4 regions of the Methylomonas sp. Uni0011 genome follow, and region 1 is predicted to be linked to each of the others. Evidence: riboswitches for the same ligand, from Rfam matches in the RefSeq annotation. Region 1 holds a riboswitch; each other region holds the start of a gene.
The links. Region 1 has a riboswitch for cyclic di-GMP ahead of AC0IM9_RS04880 (hypothetical protein). Riboswitches for the same ligand answer to the same signal wherever they lie in the genome.

Region 1 (4,598 bases):
CACATTGATCGTACGGAGGAACATTGCTACGGCTATTACTTGCGACGAATCCAATTTGCCTTGCCGATTCGCTTTACTAGAGGTAAATGCGCCGGGCGAGCTGTTGAAGGCATCGGAGCTGTAGTAGGCGACGCTTTCTTCCAGCGTCGTTACGCTGTTGTTGTGAAAGAACGGTGCGGTGTCGGCCGCTTCGACCAAGGACGGCGTATTGAAACGGTTCAAGCCATGGTGTCCTGCCGGTCGCGAGGTAGTACCGCTCGGCGCAACACTGCCGTCGCTAAAACAGACTTCGTCATAATTCGGGCCGCAGTCGTTTTGTTGGATCTGACCGAAGCCGCCGTCATAGGCCAGCGTCGGGTCGGCCAAATGGTGCAATTGGTCGCGCATTCGTTCCACACCGGTATCGCGGGTCGGATTGGCATTGGTGGTCGAACTGATGCCGCCGGCATTGGAATGGCAGCCGTTACAGTTTGCCGTGGCGCCGAAAATCACCGAGCCGTCGGCCGCTTTCGGATTGTTCTTGGTATTGAACAACATCAGGCCGTTTTGCACCAAAGGCGATTTGAAATACATATTGGCGAGATTCAATTCGCCGCGACGCCCCAATGACAGCATATAGGCTTCCAAGGCGTCGAGTTCGTCTTCGCTGGGTAATCTGAAATCGATGTTTTCGGCCCGGATCAATGTTTTCGGCATGTGCTGCTTGATCGCGCCTTTGGCGAAGTCACGCAAGGAGCCGCCGTCCGGGGCGCCGTCGCCGGACCAGCCTATGGCTTCGGTGTGCCTGCCGGATTGCTGCGCTTCGTCATCGTGGCGTTTGAAGTATTCTTCGTCCTGCGGAAACTCGCCGTTGCCGTAACCAGGATTTACGGCACGCTCGAAGGTGAGGGTATTGGCCATGCCCAACAGATGGGGAGAACTGCGCATCACCGGCGGCCGGTCGAAGCCGTCGGCGTGGGCGACGAACAAGGCAAACTGGCGCATTAGTGCCGGCTTTTCCAGATCGGCCAATTCCGGCCGGGTTTCGGCGACGAACAGCGGGTCGCTTTTCGGTAACTTGGCGATGTAACTCGGGTCGATCGTGTGATTGTTATCCGGCCGGTGGCAGGTGGCGCAGGTACGTCCGTTGCCGCCGAAAGTCTCTTCTGTAAATATTTTTTGGCCGCGGGCTATCAGCTGCGCTAACTGTGGTTCGCTCCCGAAATTGCCGGCTTGAGCGGTCTTCGGCAGTAAGAATTCGAACGGCAGGCGATTCGCGGCGATCTCGCCGCCGGCGGCAGCCAGGTTCGCGCCCGGCCAGTCGTGCTCGGTGAAATAAAGCCGCTGCAGCAGGTTGGGCGAGCCGAACAGCAGGCCGCCGTTTTCGGGAGAGGTTCCGGCTAGGACGATTGCCGCGCCGTCAAGCGTAAAGTTCCGCATTCGCTGCGGGTCGAGTTGCAGCGTCAAACCATGGCGGCCCGCCGCCGGCTCCAGTTGGCCGACGCGCAATCCTTGCCGAGACTGCTTATGATTGTCCAGCAACCAAAGTTCGTATTGGCCGGTTTCCGGTAAACCCGATACCGTTGCCTGCAAGCGCCCGGTGCGCAGATTCAGTTGAAGGTGGCCGGCGGCCGGGCTGAAGCGTGCGGACAATGCCTTGGAATAGCTCAAGCCGATTTGCAAGTTGTCCGGGCTGGAGGATTGTTCGTGAGCATATTTCCAGCGCTGGTACAACCGGCTTAAAACTTCCGGGTCGCCGTGGCCGGTAAATGGCGCTTCCGGGGGTGGCGTCACAATGGTTCCGATGCCGAGCGCAGCCGAGAATGCCAGCGCGCGTTTATAGCGTATTTTCATAATGTTATCCGTCGTTGTTCAGGCCATGCGATTGAGCCGATGGTGTACAAGGCAGCGGTGCGGCTACCTCGGACCGGGCGGTCAATTGATAGTTGCGGATAGCAATAGCCATGCCTTTTTTATATAAATCCTTTATAAATCAAAATTTTGGCGTTTTTTTGTCTGGCGATCGGCTTGCACGGGAAAATCGGCGGTTTGCTATCGACTATCGTTTCCGCGAGTTTTCGAGTGTTAGGCGGCGCGACTGAAAACCTAAGGATTGCGCGGTTTTCGCGGGTGTGGATCTCAGTATCCGATCGTCCGATAGTGGTGGTGCCGGACTTACGCTGTTGCCCGGATGCAGGTGCCGGGTAAATCCAAATTATGTGATATCGCGCACACGCTAAGTGAAATCACACAGTATGTGTGTTTTTTATGCATTTGCAGGCGACTTGCGGTTGGCCAACCGGACTTACACAAACGGTGTCTATGGGTAATTCATTAGTTAAAACAAAGGACTAGAGTATGAGTTGCAGCTTAGGCCTGCCGGGCGCTTAGCCGTCGTTACCCAGCTGTTTTCCGGCTACACCGCGCTACCGATGCCGGATCGGCTGCTAACCGTTTTTTGCTGTGAATGTTTAATAAGTTAATGAATTTAATTAGGTATTAGTGTTGATTTGTCGTGCTGGCCAAGGCGTTGCCGCAGACGGCCAATACTGCGGCAAAATCCGCAAGCCTTGGCTGGATTTATTGTAACTTATTGAAAATTAATTAAAAAAAATAGGTACAAATTGTGCTTTCTCATTCGAGTGATAACGGAAGCGATATCACCTCCGGGAAAAAGCCGAACCTGCCGCGAGGAGGAGACGGAAATTCAGGGGTCTCACGGCGAGACGGCCTGACTGCCCTGGACTAGGCAATTATGCAATTTCTTCACTTCGAATCAGTTATTGAGGCATCAATATGATAGGCATTAATCAACAGAGCTTACGCCGCGCAATTCTGGCTGCGCTCGGCGCCAGCGTTATGGCCGCTTATTCCGGACAGGCCGCCGCTATTAGTCCGGCCAGTCTGGGTGTTATCGACGCCGGCGACAGCGCTAGCTTATCCGGCAAGGCGCCGAAAAGGGCTTGGGCTGACTACGGTACCGGTTTTAACTACGGTTGGACCCATACGCCACCCTTCAGGATTTTTCAAGTCGGCGATGATGCCGACGTCGCCGCGGGTACTCGATTCGATGTCACGGTCAATCTGAAACAAAACGGCGGCACGGCGCCGATGAACTATCCGGGATTTTCGATCTGGACCAGTGGAACCGCGCCCATGGTTACCGGTGCCGCCGACGGCAGCGGTTACGGACATGCCTGGAGTCAGGTGCGCGGGCCTTACGATGGCGGTGTCGCCGGTTACGTCGCGCCTCCCGGCCTGGGCGGCACGGGATTGTTGGGTGTGCCCGGCGCCGATTTGACTCAGGGCAGCAACGGCTGGCTGGGTGAAGGCGGCGGCGGAAACATAGTGCGCGGCCATGACGGATGGATCGGTTATGCCAATGCCGGCTACTCCTTCACTAACGGCGATGGCGATAAGATTCAAGGTCTGCTCGCGGGTGCCACCAACCCCGGAAATGTCGGTCAATACGGCGGTGGTGCCAGCGATCCGCTGAATGGTACGGCACTGACCAACGTCAACCAAGATTCACCCTACGTCTACACCGGTTTCGCGACCCTGAGTGCCGGCGAGGCGATGTTGACCCTACAGGGCTTGAAAGCCGGTTATTACTTGATCGGCTGGGCGGGTAGTTGCCCGGATGATAATGCCAATGGTCAAAATTGCGGAATCGGTGCAGGCCAAAACTATATGTTGACTATCAACAATACCGGAGTCAGTGCGGTGCCGTTGCCCGGAGCTGTCTGGATGTTCGGTTCGGCTCTATTGGGTTTTACCGCGCTGGGTCGAAAAAAACCGGTCTAGCTTATAGCGCCAGCCTATCCGCTTTGCCGAATGGGGCGTGCTCGGGTAACAAGGTCCAAATGCCTTGTGTCCGATGTTGCCCCGATTAGCTGGCGCTCACAATAATTTAGTGGTCGGTTCCCGGGGTGGTCTAGGTTGGGGCCGGCCCTGATTTCTTTGGTTTCGACTGAACGGATGCAATCGAAGGCATGCGCAGGTTCAGTCTTTATCCGACTCCCAGACCGGGGCCAAAGCAGATGCGGCGCCGGGTGAATAGCGGGTTTTACGAGGCAGGTATGAAGGTATTTCCGAGAATCTTTTTAATAGCGATCGCTTCACTGGCGGCGCTGCCGGTGGCGGCCCACGGACCGGTTCCGGTATCGTTACAGCGGGTACCGGTGCCGCCGGTGCCAGGTTTGTTGGACGGTTCCAGCCCGATCGTGGTGAATAAGGCGGCAGCGATTGCGTTGGGCAAGGCCTTATTTTGGGATATGAACGTCGGTAGCGACGGCATGGCCTGCGGGTCCTGCCATTTTCACGCCGGGGCCGACGCCCGGGTCAAAAATCAGCTGAATCCCGGCGCCAAGAGCAGCAAAGCCAGCGGGCAGACGTTCGATACGTTGGCGTCGGGCGGCGGTGGCCCCAATCATACCTTGCGTTCGCAAGACTTTCCGTTGCACCGGCTGTCCAATCCGGCCGATAAATTCAGCGCCGTGACCTTTACCACCGATGATGTGGTGGCGTCGTCCGGTACCTTTAGCGGCGAATTCAAAGGTGCTTCGCGTTTCAGCGGCACTGCCGACCAATGTTCACGTAGCGTCGATGCGGTGTTTCAC
Region 2 (4,598 bases), on a different contig from region 1:
AAACCTTGACGGTGAAGGAATGCTTGCAACTGTTTCAGAAGCTTTACCCGCGTAGTCTGCCGCTGGAAGACATCGTCGAAGCCTGTGCTCTGCAAGATTATCTCAACCGCGATTCCCGCAAGCTGTCCGGCGGCCAGCGGCAACGCTTGTTGCTGGGCATCGCCTTGATCAACGATCCGGACATTTTGTTTCTGGACGAACCCACCACCGGTCTGGACCCGCAATCGCGCCACAACTTCTGGAGCTTGATTCGGTACATCAAACAGCGCGGCAAGACCATCGTCCTGACCACGCATTACATGGAGGAAGCCGAGCAGCTTTGCGACGAAATCGCGATCATGGATCAAGGTCGGATCATCGTCCAGGACACGCCGGAGAACCTATTGCAGGAATATTTCGACGGCGTGCTGATCCGCCTGCCGCGGGCCAGCGGGTTGGCGGAGCTTCCAGGCTTGCCGTTCGCGGTGAGTGGCGGCGACGAAACGGTGGAGTTTGTTACCGCCAACGTGGAAGCGGCGATCGCCCAACTGACTCGGCTGAATGTGCCGTTGGCAGGCTTGACGGTCGCCACGCCGAATCTGGAAAACCTGTTTCTTAAATTAACCGGCCACTCATTGAGAAGTTGAGATGAAGCATTTTTTGGCATTGCTAACAGCCCGCAATACCGAATTGATCCGCGACAAAGCCACCTGGGTCTGGAATTTCGTGTTTCCGGTGGTGTTGATCGTCGGCATCGCGGCGATATTCGACGACAAGGATACCGCGCTGTTCAAAGTGGGCGTGGTCGGCGAAGCCAGCTCGCCGATCGCCGCATTCAAGACCACCCAATATTTGCAATTTATAGACTACCCCGAGCTGGATAAGGCGCTAGCCAAACTGCAGCACCACCAGTTGGACATGGTGGTCCGGGGTGGCTCGGAAGACGGTTACTGGATCAACGACAGTGCCGCGCAAGGCTACCTGTTGGAAAAAATCCTATTGGCCGGCGATCAAACTACGACCTGGAAAAAGCAAGTGGTTTCCGGGCGGCAGGTGCGCTACCTCGACTGGGTTTTGCCTGGCATTCTAGCCATCAACATCATGCACAGCAGTCTGTTCGGCGTCGGTTTCACCATCGTCAGATACCGTAAAAACGGCGTGCTTAAACGCTTGAAAGCCTCGCCGGTCAACGCCTTCGAATTCCTGTCGGCGCAAGTCGCCAGCCGGTTGGCGATGTTGATGCTGGCGATTGTGCTGCAATTTGTGGCGATGCACGCCTTGTTCGATTTTTTAGTCCAGGGCGCTTTTGCGCTGTTGGTGCTGATTGCGGTACTCGGTTCGGTAACCCTAATCAGCCTCGGCTTGTTGATGGCGAGCAGGACCAGTAGCGAAGAGTTGGCCTTGGGCATCCTGAACCTGCTGACCTTGCCGATGATTTTGCTGTCCGGGGTCTGGTTTTCGCTGGAAGGCGCGCCGGCGCTGTTGCAGAACCTGACGCTGATTTTCCCGCTGACCCACATGCTGCAAGCCGCGCGGGCCGTGATGATAGACGGCGCCGGTTTGCGCGAAATTGCACCGGCGTTATTGACGCTGGCGGCAATGACGCTGCTGTTTCTGACCAGCGCTGCGCTGCGCTTCAGATGGGTGGAAGAGTAGCACCCGGAATCGCGTCAATTCCGGCGGCGACGCGGGATTTCACGCGGCGATTGCGTGAGATAACTTAGTTTTCGAGGGCCGGCGCCGGATTCGCCGTGCCAAGCCTTGTTATTCAAGGCGAATCAGATTTGGCCTAGTGTTTGCTCGTCGCTAATTGATTCGAAAACCCGACTTTAATCTGCCTTCGCGGCCTTTCCGTTGCAGCGTCGCTACGCCGCAACTCCGCCTGCGTTTTGTGAGGAGATCGTCGGGAGCTCGAGTTATTGGGAGGAATTGCTGGAAGCTCAGGAAGTAATCGTTCGCGGAAGCAGCGATGCCGCAAGGATTGCGGCGCAACGCCACACCCGCCGCGAGGCGGAGCCGGAAAGCCACGGGTCTTGGAACAAGACGGCCGGGTTACCGGCGGGCAAGGTTTGCCGATAGACACGGCGTCGGCCGCGTCGATTTACAAACTTGGAACCCGCCGCATAACTTAACCATCGATAAATCTACAAGGAAAAACCATGTATCTATTTAAAAAACATAGCCACAAATTGGCCTCGGCCGGCGTTCTGGCAATCGGTCTATTCGGCGGACTGTTGACAACAACCGATGCCAACGCGGCTCTTGTTAGCGGCGTGGCGAATTTAACAATCGACAATTCCGCCTTTACTTCGGCTGTACCAGGTGCCGAAGGTTGGTATATCGCTAACTTTTGGGATAAAAACCATAACGCCACGCCGATCACTCTGGATACAACCGGAGGTGTCGCGCTGAGCCAGACCGGAACCTTCAGCGTGTCGTTGGCGGTTAATAGCAATACTTCGACCATCAACTACGGGGCCGCTCGCAAGCAACAAGCCACGACGATGGACGCCGGCAACACCGCGGCCGGGCAAATCGGCTTGAGCGGTGCTTTCCGGATGGAGCCGGCGGCTGGCGGCACCTATCTCAATCCCGCCGATTTCTTTTTGAAAAAAACCGCCGGTCAATGGGACATCTATACCTACAGCAGCGGCTTTGGCCAACCGGCGCTGTTCCGTTTGGTCAATGCCTCGGAATCGGTTAACGCCAACGGCGAGTTATCGCTGAGCGGCGACGTGTATTTCACGGCTCAATCCTTTTCCTGGAACTTGCTGTTGAATGGTAGCCAGTCGGTCAAGCTGGGCACTTTCAGTCTGGCGCCATCGGCAGTGCCGGTACCGGCGGCCGTTTGGCTATTCGGCAGCGGATTGTTGGGGCTATTGGGTTCAGCGCGCGGAAAAATCAGATTGTCCGCCTAAGCCGCCAGCCGGCACCGTCGTCGATCTGCCCGGCAATATCGGCGGTGCCGATCCAATTTATCCCAGCCGCCAGTTACACCGGTTCAAACCCGGCGTCGGATGTAGCGCCGAGCGTTGAACGCTTCCGCCAGCAATGGCGCGATGCGCCTGGGATTTTCAGTTAGGGCCGGTATTGAAATCACCTCTAAAACAAGGAAACAAAATGAAATCTTTAAACGTTGTCGTGATCGCCGCATCGCTGCTCGCGACATCCGCGCACGCCGCCACCGTGTCCGGCGGTTCGTTGATCCTCAACCTGGACCGGAACGCGTTCGCTGCCGGAATCGACTTGGATAACACGCCGGCGCCGTCGATTTATGTAGAAGAGTATTTCGACGCTTCGGCGGCTTCGAAAACATTTGCCCAGTTGCGCGACTCCAACACGCCGGTCGATCTCACGAACTATGCGGCGAACGAAATCTCCGCAATCGGTCTTGAGTTCACCGTCAACGGCGCAAGCGTCGCACCCAATCCGACCAATCGGCACAACAGCCCGACGACTTTTAGCTTCGATCCCAATAACATCGCCGCCACCGCGACCGGAAACATCGGCTTGGCCGGCGGGATGCGTTATCGAGTCGATGTCGATCCACCGACCAACAGAGTCTTAATGGCCGATATGATCCTGGCATATAACCCGGCGGAGCAGCAAAAAACGCCGGAAAGTTCGGCGTGGGTGATCTATAACCAAGTCGGTTTTTCCGCCGTCGCTTTCGAATTGTTCGACGTGACAACGCAGTTAACCGGCAATGTTCTGACCTTGAACGGCAGTTTGGGGTATGGCTGGGGCTTCGATCATCTGGGCGCCGAAGTCGCTAGAGCCGCCAACGCCCGCATCGGCACCTTCAGTTTTCAAACCACGGTAGTCCCGCTGCCTGCCGCGGTCTGGATGTTCCTGAGCGGCGCACTCGGATTGGGCGCGGCCGGCTATCGGAAAAAAGCCGCTTGATGCGGATGTCGATAAACGAACGGCTGGGTTATTCCGAGTCGTTCATCGGCGTTGTTACGGCCTGAGCGTAGCCATCGCCGCGCATGATCTCGATCTTGTCAGCGCCGCCCGCCGCCGTGCACTTGAAGGCGCAGTCGTCCTTGCGCGGTTTGCCGTTGGCTTGGCACCAACGGGCGTAGAGGTTGTTCATCTGCATGGCTACGCGGTCGGCGTGCAGGTCGCGGGTGCAGAAGATGATGACCTTTTGCTCAGGCCCGCCGTTGTCGCACAGTAGTTGGAACAGGTCTTCACACATTTTGGGCGTGCGCAGATTGATGAAGAGTTCGTCGTCGAAGTCCTTGCCGATGTATTCGGCTTTGGTTAAGTCTGCTTCGGTGAGCGGTTTACCGGTTTTGATGTTGCGCGCCGGAGCTGATGATTTCCTCGCGGGTAAACACGCGGGCATCGATGTCGGCCTTGCGCTTGATGATTTCGCAGGCGGCAAGATAGCCGTCCTCCTGCGCCTGTGCCAGCGTGTATTCGTACGCCGGTTCGCCAAAGTATTCGATGTTGTGCGCGGTGATGGCATCGTCTGTGGCGATGGCGGTTTCCAGGTCCTTGGATTTCTTGTCGTGTTTGGGGGGCAGCTTGCGCGGCGCGGCGGTGAGGCTTAACTTAACGGCATTGGTATTTGGGTGGGGACTACCTAATAAATCATTTTATAGATTGATTTT
Region 3 (4,598 bases), on a different contig from region 1:
AATCACATCATCAAGCACGGCGACAAGATTTTGATTTTGTTCGAGGGTCGCGACGCCGGCGGCAAGGACGGCGCCATCAAGCGCATCATCCAGCATCTCAGTCCGCGCGAAATCCGGGTGGTTGCGTTGGGCAAGCCGTCCGACCGCGACAACAGTACCTGGTATTTTCAACGCTATACCGCGCATTTGCCGGCGGCGCAGGAGTTGGTGCTGTTCAACCGCAGCTGGTACAACCGGGCCGGGGTGGAGCGGGTCATGGGTTTTTGCAGCGACAACGAATACCACGAGTTCATCGAAACGGTTTCGCATTACGAGCAACTGCTGGTACGCTCCGGCATCAAGTTGCTGAAGTATTACCTGGACATCAGCAAAGGCGAACAAAAAAAACGTCTGGGCCAACGCCAGAAAGACCCGTTAAAACAATGGAAAATCAGCCCGATCGACAAGGAAGCCCAAAAGCACTGGCAAGCCTACAGCGAGGCGCGCAACATCATGTTCGCCAGAACCCACCACTTATCGGCGCCGTGGACCATCGTCAAAGCCGACGACAAAAAGCTGGCCAGAATCAATTTGATCAAGGATTTGCTGTTCCGGCTGGACTACAAAGGCAAGAACGAAGCACTGGTGTTGCCGGACGCCGATATCGTGTTCAGTTACGAAGAAAGTTATCTGCACAACGGCATGATTGCGCCGTGACCGGTGCGGTTTCGGCCGGAGTATACCGTCGCCGTTGACGCGGCATCGGCTTGGTCCGGGAAGGCTGGCAATGCCAGCCTTCCCGCGGCCCGATCGTAAATCACACCCGACGGCCAGGATTTTTCAGCACCCCACTGGCCCAACCGACCGCTACCGACACCCCTTGCGCCGGAATCCGACCGTCGTCTCCGGTCCAGCTCCGGCCGCGCCGGAAGATTGCTCGCCTCCACTCGCCTTGATCGAAACCGCCCAATTTGGCACAAGGCTATTGAGCTGCGTCGAACCGGCCTTGACTTTTGTCTCCCCAAACCACCGCCTGCAAGCGTTGTCTTGTAACGAGGTTCAGGAATTTCGCCGGTTTCACAGGCTTAATTCGCCCGATGCAACTTGTTTTACCGGAATGCAGGCGGGGCAGGATACCTGCAGCAACTCGCCGCTATGGCGGTGGCGGATCGGCCGGGCCCGGCCGTCGGTTTGGTTCATGGCCTGAAATAGCCGGTTTTCCTCGGCGATCACTTCATGTTCGTGTTCGAAAGGATACAGCCCCGGCGCCAAGCCGCCGCCGGCGATGAAGTGTTCGCTATCCAATAGCATCAATTTGGCGTGCAGTAATTCGTGCAATAAAGCGTCGGCCGGAGCGATGCTGCACGCCGGGGTAGCGTCGCAGCCGGGGTCGCCGAGCAATTGCGCGCCGAGGCGGGTATCGAAACGGATCGTCACGCTGCTGATGCCGAATTGGTTACCGAATGCCACGGTTTGCCAAGCGCCGGCCTGGTAATCCAACCCGATTTTTTGGCCGCGTAATTCGCCGATCAGCGCTACTGCCTGCGGATAACGCGAAAAATAGTCCGCGATGGTTTGCAGATCGGCGTTGACCGTGGGTGGGTCGCCTGATTTTTTTTGGTAGAGCGATTGCAGGAACTCGGCGATGTCGGCTGCCGCGGCGGAATCAACCTGCACGTTCGTCTGTTTTTGGCTGTAGGCGGCGAGTACTTGCGCCGCTGACGGCGGATGCCAGTGGCGCAAACGAATCACGCCATCGCCGGTGTTGGCGCTAGCGCCGAGCGGACTTGGCAAATGCTGGCCGGCCACCACGTTGACCGGCAAGAGTTCATCGGCGCCGATGCTACGCGAGACCGCGCTGAGGCCGATACAAAAACTCAATACCAGGCCGATGCCGCGGCGGCGGTTGGCGTCGGCCCAGGTTTGCTCGCGGCGGCGGGCATCTTCCTTCAGGTACAGCGCATAGCGTTCGGCGATGGCTTGCAATTCGGCGAAGGCCGCCGGCTCGCTCCGGCTCAGGTCGGCTTGGCAGACCAGGGCCGGGCGGCCGCCGATTTGGCAGGGATGCAGAAAATTGCAATCCGGGTGCTGCAGATACCAACGGTTCAACGCCGAGGTTAGGCCGGCTAAGTCGCCGATCGGCGGCTGTGCGCCGGCAAAGGCCTGGTGCAAAAGGTCGATTTCTGTCATGCGGGAAGGTTCTGGTTTGAGTCTGCCGGCGCGGGGCCAAGTGGTTCAGCCACTGTAGCAGCCGCGTAACCAGACCGGCAAGCCTTGCTTGTCTTGTTGCGCTCGCTCCGCCGAGTCTGAGCGATTAGGAAGATTTTGCAACCAATACAACAGCATAGCCATGGCCTGAATCCCGGATTCGCGCGGCCGTGTAATACAAATGTATTACGTTTCATCAAACTGTAACCGACGCGTAACGAAAAACCTCGATTTCAACTGAAATAATTTGCCGCAACTGGAACAGCGCCGGAATGCGCGATGGTTCGCACAGTTAGGGATTGGACAGGGAGCAGGGACGGCACGCAGACGGAGCGGCGAGGGAAGAGGTTAGGGAGTCGGCGGTGGATACAAAAATGGTAGCGGGGAGAGCGGCGCCATCTCGGTGCATTGGTAAGACTAAGGAAGTGTGTAAAAGCCAAACCCGTCGCGAGGCGGGGACGGAAAGCTACGGATGTTGCCGCCAGGCAAGATGGCCGGGTTGTCACCTTGTGTATTTATTTAATTTTTAAATCATCAAGGAAACAAAATGAAAAATCTGAACAAAGCGTTATTAGCTACAGCTCTTTTGGCATCTTCAGCGGGTGCGAATGCGGCGATTTGGGCGTCGTCAACCACCGGTGCAAATGAAGCGTTTTTGTCTGTTTACGACAAAACTCAAAAAACCACGTTTACGCTGGATTTGGGTGTAACTTACAACGACTTCTTCAACAACAAGGATAATGCTGCTTATTCATTGTCTTTTGATTTGAACGCTCTGACTGCTGGTTCTCCAAATGCAAAATGGAGCACTTTCGCTGCCAATATGGATGCCGCCAATACTTCTTGGGGTGTAATGACCACTAACGCTGCAAAGATGTTTGTTACTGGTGAGAAGCCTATAGCTAAGCTTGCCAACCTGGCATCAGCTAACGCAATTGCTGGTGCAATTAGAAATCATGTTAGCCAAGTCAACACAGGTGCATTAGCTGACAACGTTGGCGTTGCCAACGCTAACCAAGCGTCAACCAACAATAGCTCTATCGTAGTTGATTCGGATACAGCCGGTACCGGTCAACATAATCAAAACCTGCCTTTCGCTACCATTTTTGGCCAAGTTTCAGCGGCCGATGCGGATATCAATGGTGCAGATGGTGCATTCTGGTTCTACAACCAAAACAACGGCAACAGCCAAACCTTGCAAAGCTGGCATATGAATTTGGCTGCAGGGAAATTGACTTACGCTGCTCCAGTACCTCTGCCTGCTGCGGTTTGGATGTTTGGCGCCGGTTTGATGGGCGTTTTGCGTTCTACTCGCCGTAAATACGCTGCATAAGACTCGAATCGGGGCGTTTTCCGCCCCGATTACCTTTATTACGTTCAATGAGAGACAATTTTATGAAAAAGTTAGTATTAGGCGTCGCTATCGCCGCGACGCTGTCTTCGGCAGGTGCGCAAGCTGCTTGGACATTCGGTCCAACCGGCGTCCCTGTAATTAACTCTGCCACCACCTACACGGTGCATTTGTCTGGTGCTTCTGCAGCGGAAAAATTCCTGGAAAAGCTGTTCACAGACGCAACTATCGTTGATAGCGAGCAAATCTGCGATACGACCAAGCCGATCTGGAAATTTCAAGATCCTGCAGCGACAGAGCAATATGCTTATCTGTGTGAAAGAGCACCGTTAAACACCTCGCTGCCGACTGGTAAAGCAAACATCTTGATCTACAAACGTAGCGCCGGCGGATCTGCGTTCGGTGTCAGCCCTATCGTTGCCGAAGCTAACGGCGATACTGCGGGCGCTTCCATCGAGTTCTTGAAAATCTCCAGCTCAACCACCTTTGCTAACGGCGGTTGCGATGTGGTTTCTAACCCGGTTGCGGGCACCAGTAGCACTAACGGTACTTTAGGCGTCGTGAAGTGCGCTTACGATCCGGCCAACCCAGCCAGACATGAAAAGAAAATTCCAGACTTTGGCGTTTCCGATGTCGATCCTGGTCAATTCAAAGGTTATAACGCGCCGATCGATTCGGCAACCGGCGCTCCGTATCCCGACGTCTCTACCGACGACGTGTCGAAACTCACCGTTAAAGCTGCCGCTGCGGTTATGTTTGGCGTACCTGTAACCAAAGGTTTGTACTTCACCCTGCAAGCAGCTCAAAAAGTGACCGGCCAAGTTCCGTCCACATGCGCAGTGGGTGACGAAACCGAAGCCTGTATGCCCAGTTTGACCAGTGCCCAGGTGGCTTCAATTCACAGTGGTCAGTTGGCCGATTGGAATCAGTTGAAAGTAGGTACTCAAGGTCTGTACGATTGGGCCGTGGCGCAGGGCAGTTTGACTGCTTATTTGCCAGCGGCCGGTAAAAGTTTTCTGCATACCTGCCGCCGCGAAAACGGCTCAGGCACTCAAGCACA
Region 4 (4,598 bases), on a different contig from region 1:
TTGGCCGGGTCCAGCGGATTGATCGCCAGGCTCGGCTCGTTGGCGGCATCGCCGACGATATTTTTGCCGTCGGCGGTGACATTGACTTGGGTACTGATATAAGCGCCCTGGCTGTATTGATTCGCGATCGCGGACTCCGTCCAGCCGGCGGTCAGCATCGAAGCCGCCAACGCCGTCACCAAGCGCTTCGCCGGGGGCGCGTAACGGCGCGGACAGGTGCTAGCCGCTTGTCCTAGGTCGATTTTCATAACATGTGTCCTCTTGGCTTGCGGCAAAAGCCGAAGCCGGCCAAGCCGGCCGCGAACAACGCGAATGCCGGCGGCAGCGGCACCACCGCGGTTTGCAGATTGAAATTGCCGACAATCGCATCGCGGGTACCGTTCAGGTGGTCGTAGCCCTCTCCCAAACCCAGATCGCCCGACAGACTGAAGCGGCTGGAATCGAGTCCCATCACGACGTTGAACAGGTTGTAAGACTGCGAGCGGAAAGAAACGTGGTTGTACAGGCTCCAGGCCGAGCGGCCGCTAGCAAGGTCGATATTGGCGGCGTCGTATTCCAAGGTGTAATCGCCGGATAAAATGCGATTGAAGTCCGAGCCGGTATCGACCCGAAACCGGAACACCCCGGCCAAGCCGATAGCACCCGTCACCGTGGCCTCGAAATCGGCCGGATCGAAATCGATGGTCGTCGGCTTGCTCCGCCGGTTGGTTAAGTTGGTGACCGAGCTGCCGTTAACGGCAAACGTCAATCCGGTTGCGGGAATCTCCGCCACGCCGGGCACCAGGTGGTCTTCCAAAATTTGGCTATAGCTCCGGCTGCGCGAGGCTTGCGCGTCGAAAAACTCTTCCAGGTACATCGACCGGGCAGGCGTTTCGTCGATATCCACGGCGGCGGCCAACGCGTCGCGATCCAAGTTCACGATCAACGAGCCGCCGGATACCGTGGCGGCCTCCGCCGGGGATAACAACGCCGTGGCCAGCAACATACCCCAGCCGAAGCGGAGCGCCGAAAATCTAGCTAAATGAATACTCATAGTCATGCTGAGGGAAATAATCTCGAAAGGCGGTGCCAGCCAAGCCGAAGCACCCGGGTATGCCCGGGTGCGAAAGCCGGCTTAGGCCGGAATGGCTGTGCGTTTACGGCGAGTGGAGGCCATCACGCCGAACAAACCGCTACCGAACAACCAGACCGCTGCCGGCACCGGAACCGCGGCCGGAGCCGGAGAAATCAGGCTGAAGGTACCGGCGCGGCCGGCTTGGCTGACGCCGTCGCCGCCGAACAGGAAGGCGCTGGTGCTGGCGGAATACCACAGTTCGCCGGTAAACAGCAGTTTGTCGCCGTCGGTGGTGACGCTGATGTTGCGGGTATCGTAGGTGGTGGACGAGAAGCTGACGTTGTTGGTCAGAGCCCAACCGCTGTTGACGCCATTATTGCGAGCGGCGACGTAGCCGAATTGGTAATCGCCGGATAGCAGCGTACCGGTGAAACTGCCGCGACTCATTACCACACCGTTTAGCCCGGCAACACCGCTGGCGGTAAAGGTCGACGAGTTGGTCAACGCGTCCTGACTGCTTCCCCACGTTAACGTGGTCGCTTTGTTGTTGCGGCCGCCGCTACCGAACGGAATGCCGGTACCGGCCAAACTGGACGGGTTGATGTCGAACGACAGCGTCGCAGGCGCCGGGTAGGTATCGTTTGCCACGCCAAGCATTTGCGACACATTCATATTGTCCGCCAACGACTTGTCGAAATAATTGGCGACATAATACGAAGTGATCGCGCCGTCGCCCAAGGTCAAGCCCGACAACAAATCATCGGGATTGTCATAGGAAATTTGGAACACCCCGCCGTTCAGCGTGCCCGCACTTGCCACGTTAGCGATTGCCAGCGCGCCGACAGCCAGGACGCAGCGTAGCCGCAGCGATTTCGATCCGATCTTTTGCATACTTTTTTCCTAAATGAAAGATATAAACGCTATAAGCGGCTTGAACGACTCAAGCCGTCGATGACTCTCGCACGAGAGGCGGCCCGGCTGTCTCGAGCTGGCGAGATCCGCGGCTTTCCGGCTCCACCTTGCGGCGGATGTGGCGAAGTGCTCCCTCCTTGAAAACCGGACGGCTGGACCCCGAACGGCATATTCCTTTAGTGAGCGGCGGTTGCTAACGCACCGGTCGGGCGGGCCACAGCCGCCACCAGAACGCTGGCAAACGCTACAACAGGAGTTCAGCAGATACCATGCCAGTCCTAACAAATAAAACCCGATGCCGATTCAGCAGGCTGGAGCGGGAAGCCGAGCGGCTGAAATATCAGGAACGGCGGGGCCGGACAGGGTGGACGGGAGATTCGAGTCGCGATTGAGAGAATGGATGTCCGCTCCAGCTTGGTCTGATGACGACAAGCCCAAGCGATGAAACGGACGGCGGAAGCTAGGGGATTTAACCCAAACACCCCCTAAGCGGCAAATGGTAACTTATTGTATTGGTTGACTATTTGGTTTGATATCGGCAAATCCCGATACCGGCCTGGGTGATTTAACATATTTAGATTGTCCCTGGCCGGATCGATGCCGCCAAGCCACCACGAGAATAGGCAAAATCGGATTTTTAAATCATAGCAGCGCTGAAAATCGGCTAGGTACCGAAGAACACATCGGCCAGATCGCCAAGCAGACCTTGCTCCGGGCAGTCGGCGAACACACCGCTTGCCGGCCGCTCGGGCTCCATGCCGCGCACGAACAAGTACTTGACGCCGCCGAAATGACGGGCGTAATCGTAGTCCGGCAGGCGTTGGCCCAGGTATGCGTGCAATACCAGACTGTACAGCCAATATTGCAGGCCGTAATTGTGTTCGCGCATGGCCTGCAGCAGGCTGGCCTGGCTATAGTCCGCCAAGGCGTTGGTTTTGTAATCCATTACAAAGTAGCGGCCGCCGTAACAACAGACCAGATCGATGAAGCCGGTCAGATAGCCGCTGATTTGTTTGGCGTCCAGCGCCTGGTAGGCCGGACAGGCGGCCAGGATCCGGTTGATGCGGGCGGTATCCACCCGGCCCGGCATGGACAGGTAAAACGGCATTTCCTTGATGCACTGGGCCGGCGCCAGATTTTTCAGGCAAAACCCCGGATCTTCGCTGAGCGGTGTGGCCGTTACCCGGTACAGCACCTCGCTCAAAATTTGCGGTTGCGCCAACTGCAGACCGTAGCGCAGGCAGGCTTGGGCGCTGGCGCGGCCGATGTCGCGGCGCCCGGCCAAGTCGGCAAACGCCACGGTCTCCAGCAGGCTGTGGATCACGTTGCCGGTGTGGGCGCCGCGCGGCAGTGCTTCATCGCCGGCCGGTTGGCCGTGGCTTTCTTCGGCTTTATCCGCCGGCAGTTCCGGCGTCTGCTCCAGGCTCAGCGCCGCCAACGCGGTGTAGCTGCTCATTTGCCAGATGCTGTGCAGACTGCGGGTTTGGCGGCGATGCGCCAACGCCAGGTCGGCAGCACGGCGGTCGGCGGGCAATTCGGCCGGCTCGCCGGCCGCTTCGGCCGGTAGCAGGCGGTACTCGAATAAATCCGGTTCGGCGCTTGCCAGCTGTTGCAGCACCCGCTGCTGGCCGGCGAAATCGCAGTCGGCGAATTCGAATAAATAGGCCATGGCCGAATCGTTGGCCCGCTCCTTGGTGCGGACGTCGGCCCAATTCAGATAACAACGGTACTTGGCGCGAGTCAACGCGACGTAAAACAAACGCAGGTCCTCGGCCAATTCTTCGAACAAGGCTTGTTCGCGGCGTGCGGCGAATTGTGCCGAACCCAGGTCGGCGACCATCGTCCCGTGTTCGTGGCATTGCACCAAAGCGGTTTCGGTTTTCAGCCGGTCGCTGCGCCGCCATAGATCGGGACAGAACACCAGCGGGTACTCCAGGCCTTTGGAACTGTGCAGCGTGACGATCTTGACCGCGTCCTCGTCGCTTTCCAGCCGCAATTGGCGGTCTTCGCTACTGTCTTGCGCTGATTGCTGAATCGCCCGCCGCAGCCAGTCCAGCGTCTTGTTGATCGCCAGATGCTCGTCGATCGCCGCTTGCTGCAGTCGCTCGGCCAAATGGTGGATATTGGTCAGCACCCGTTCGGCTTGGGGTTGCGCCGACAGGTGTTGTTCGATCCGTTCTCGCCGCAGCAGTTGCTGCAGCGTCGCCAGCAGGCCCTGGTTGCGCCAGCATTGCAGATAGTCCTGAAAGCGCGACACCCAAGCGTCCAGCTCCGCCTCGTCCTGGCTCAGCCGATACAATTGCTGGCCGTCCAATCCGAACCACGGCGTGGCCAAAGCCTGCTTCAACAGATCGATTTGGCCGGCGCCGGCCACCGCCCGCAGCACGTGGTACAACTCGAAAGCTTGGATGGAGGCGAATACCGACTGCTTGCTGTTCAATACTGCCGGTATGCCGGCTGCCAGCAACGCCTGTTGATAGGCGGCGGCAGCGGCATTGCTCCGCACCAGAATCGCGATGTCGCTAGCTTGCACCGGCCGTTCCGCACCGTGCTTTTCGGCGATGCGGCCGGCCGTCAGTAGCCGGCTGATTTCGGCGACGACGGCGTACTCGATCAGCGCCGAGACTTCCCC

Region 2: it holds a riboswitch for cyclic di-GMP, as region 1 does, so the genes downstream of both, AC0IM9_RS06500 (hypothetical protein) here and AC0IM9_RS04880 (hypothetical protein) in region 1, are expected to answer to the same signal.
Region 3: it holds a riboswitch for cyclic di-GMP, as region 1 does, so the genes downstream of both, AC0IM9_RS09150 (VPLPA-CTERM sorting domain-containing protein) here and AC0IM9_RS04880 (hypothetical protein) in region 1, are expected to answer to the same signal.
Region 4: it holds a riboswitch for cyclic di-GMP, as region 1 does, so the genes downstream of both, AC0IM9_RS18100 (hypothetical protein) here and AC0IM9_RS04880 (hypothetical protein) in region 1, are expected to answer to the same signal.

What each region holds. Positions count from the first base shown of each region.
Region 1 is NZ_JBVVNO010000002.1:465,408-470,005, forward strand. Features, by position in the region: gene AC0IM9_RS04875 (hypothetical protein) at 1-1,833, opposite strand, end outside; cyclic di-GMP riboswitch class I at 2,646-2,722, shown strand; gene AC0IM9_RS04880 (hypothetical protein) at 2,776-3,783, shown strand; gene AC0IM9_RS04885 (cytochrome c peroxidase) at 4,059-4,598, shown strand, end outside.
Region 2 is NZ_JBVVNO010000003.1:277,461-282,058, forward strand. Features, by position in the region: gene AC0IM9_RS06490 (non-ribosomal peptide synthetase) at 1-626, shown strand, start outside; gene AC0IM9_RS06495 (ABC transporter permease) at 628-1,635, shown strand; cyclic di-GMP riboswitch class I at 1,963-2,039, shown strand; gene AC0IM9_RS06500 (hypothetical protein) at 2,139-2,897, shown strand; gene AC0IM9_RS06505 (VPLPA-CTERM sorting domain-containing protein) at 3,100-3,885, shown strand; gene AC0IM9_RS06510 (hypothetical protein) at 3,914-4,180, opposite strand; gene AC0IM9_RS06515 (hypothetical protein) at 4,200-4,538, shown strand.
Region 3 is NZ_JBVVNO010000005.1:130,232-134,829, reverse strand. Features, by position in the region: gene ppk2 (polyphosphate kinase 2) at 1-696, shown strand, start outside; gene AC0IM9_RS09155 (hypothetical protein) at 1,057-2,169, opposite strand; cyclic di-GMP riboswitch class I at 2,613-2,694, shown strand; gene AC0IM9_RS09150 (VPLPA-CTERM sorting domain-containing protein) at 2,735-3,520, shown strand; gene AC0IM9_RS09145 (hypothetical protein) at 3,583-4,598, shown strand, end outside.
Region 4 is NZ_JBVVNO010000022.1:40,029-44,626, forward strand. Features, by position in the region: gene AC0IM9_RS18090 (beta propeller repeat protein) at 1-248, opposite strand, end outside; gene AC0IM9_RS18095 (hypothetical protein) at 245-1,033, opposite strand; gene AC0IM9_RS18100 (hypothetical protein) at 1,115-1,945, opposite strand; cyclic di-GMP riboswitch class I at 2,020-2,099, opposite strand; gene recB (exodeoxyribonuclease V subunit beta) at 2,631-4,598, opposite strand, start outside.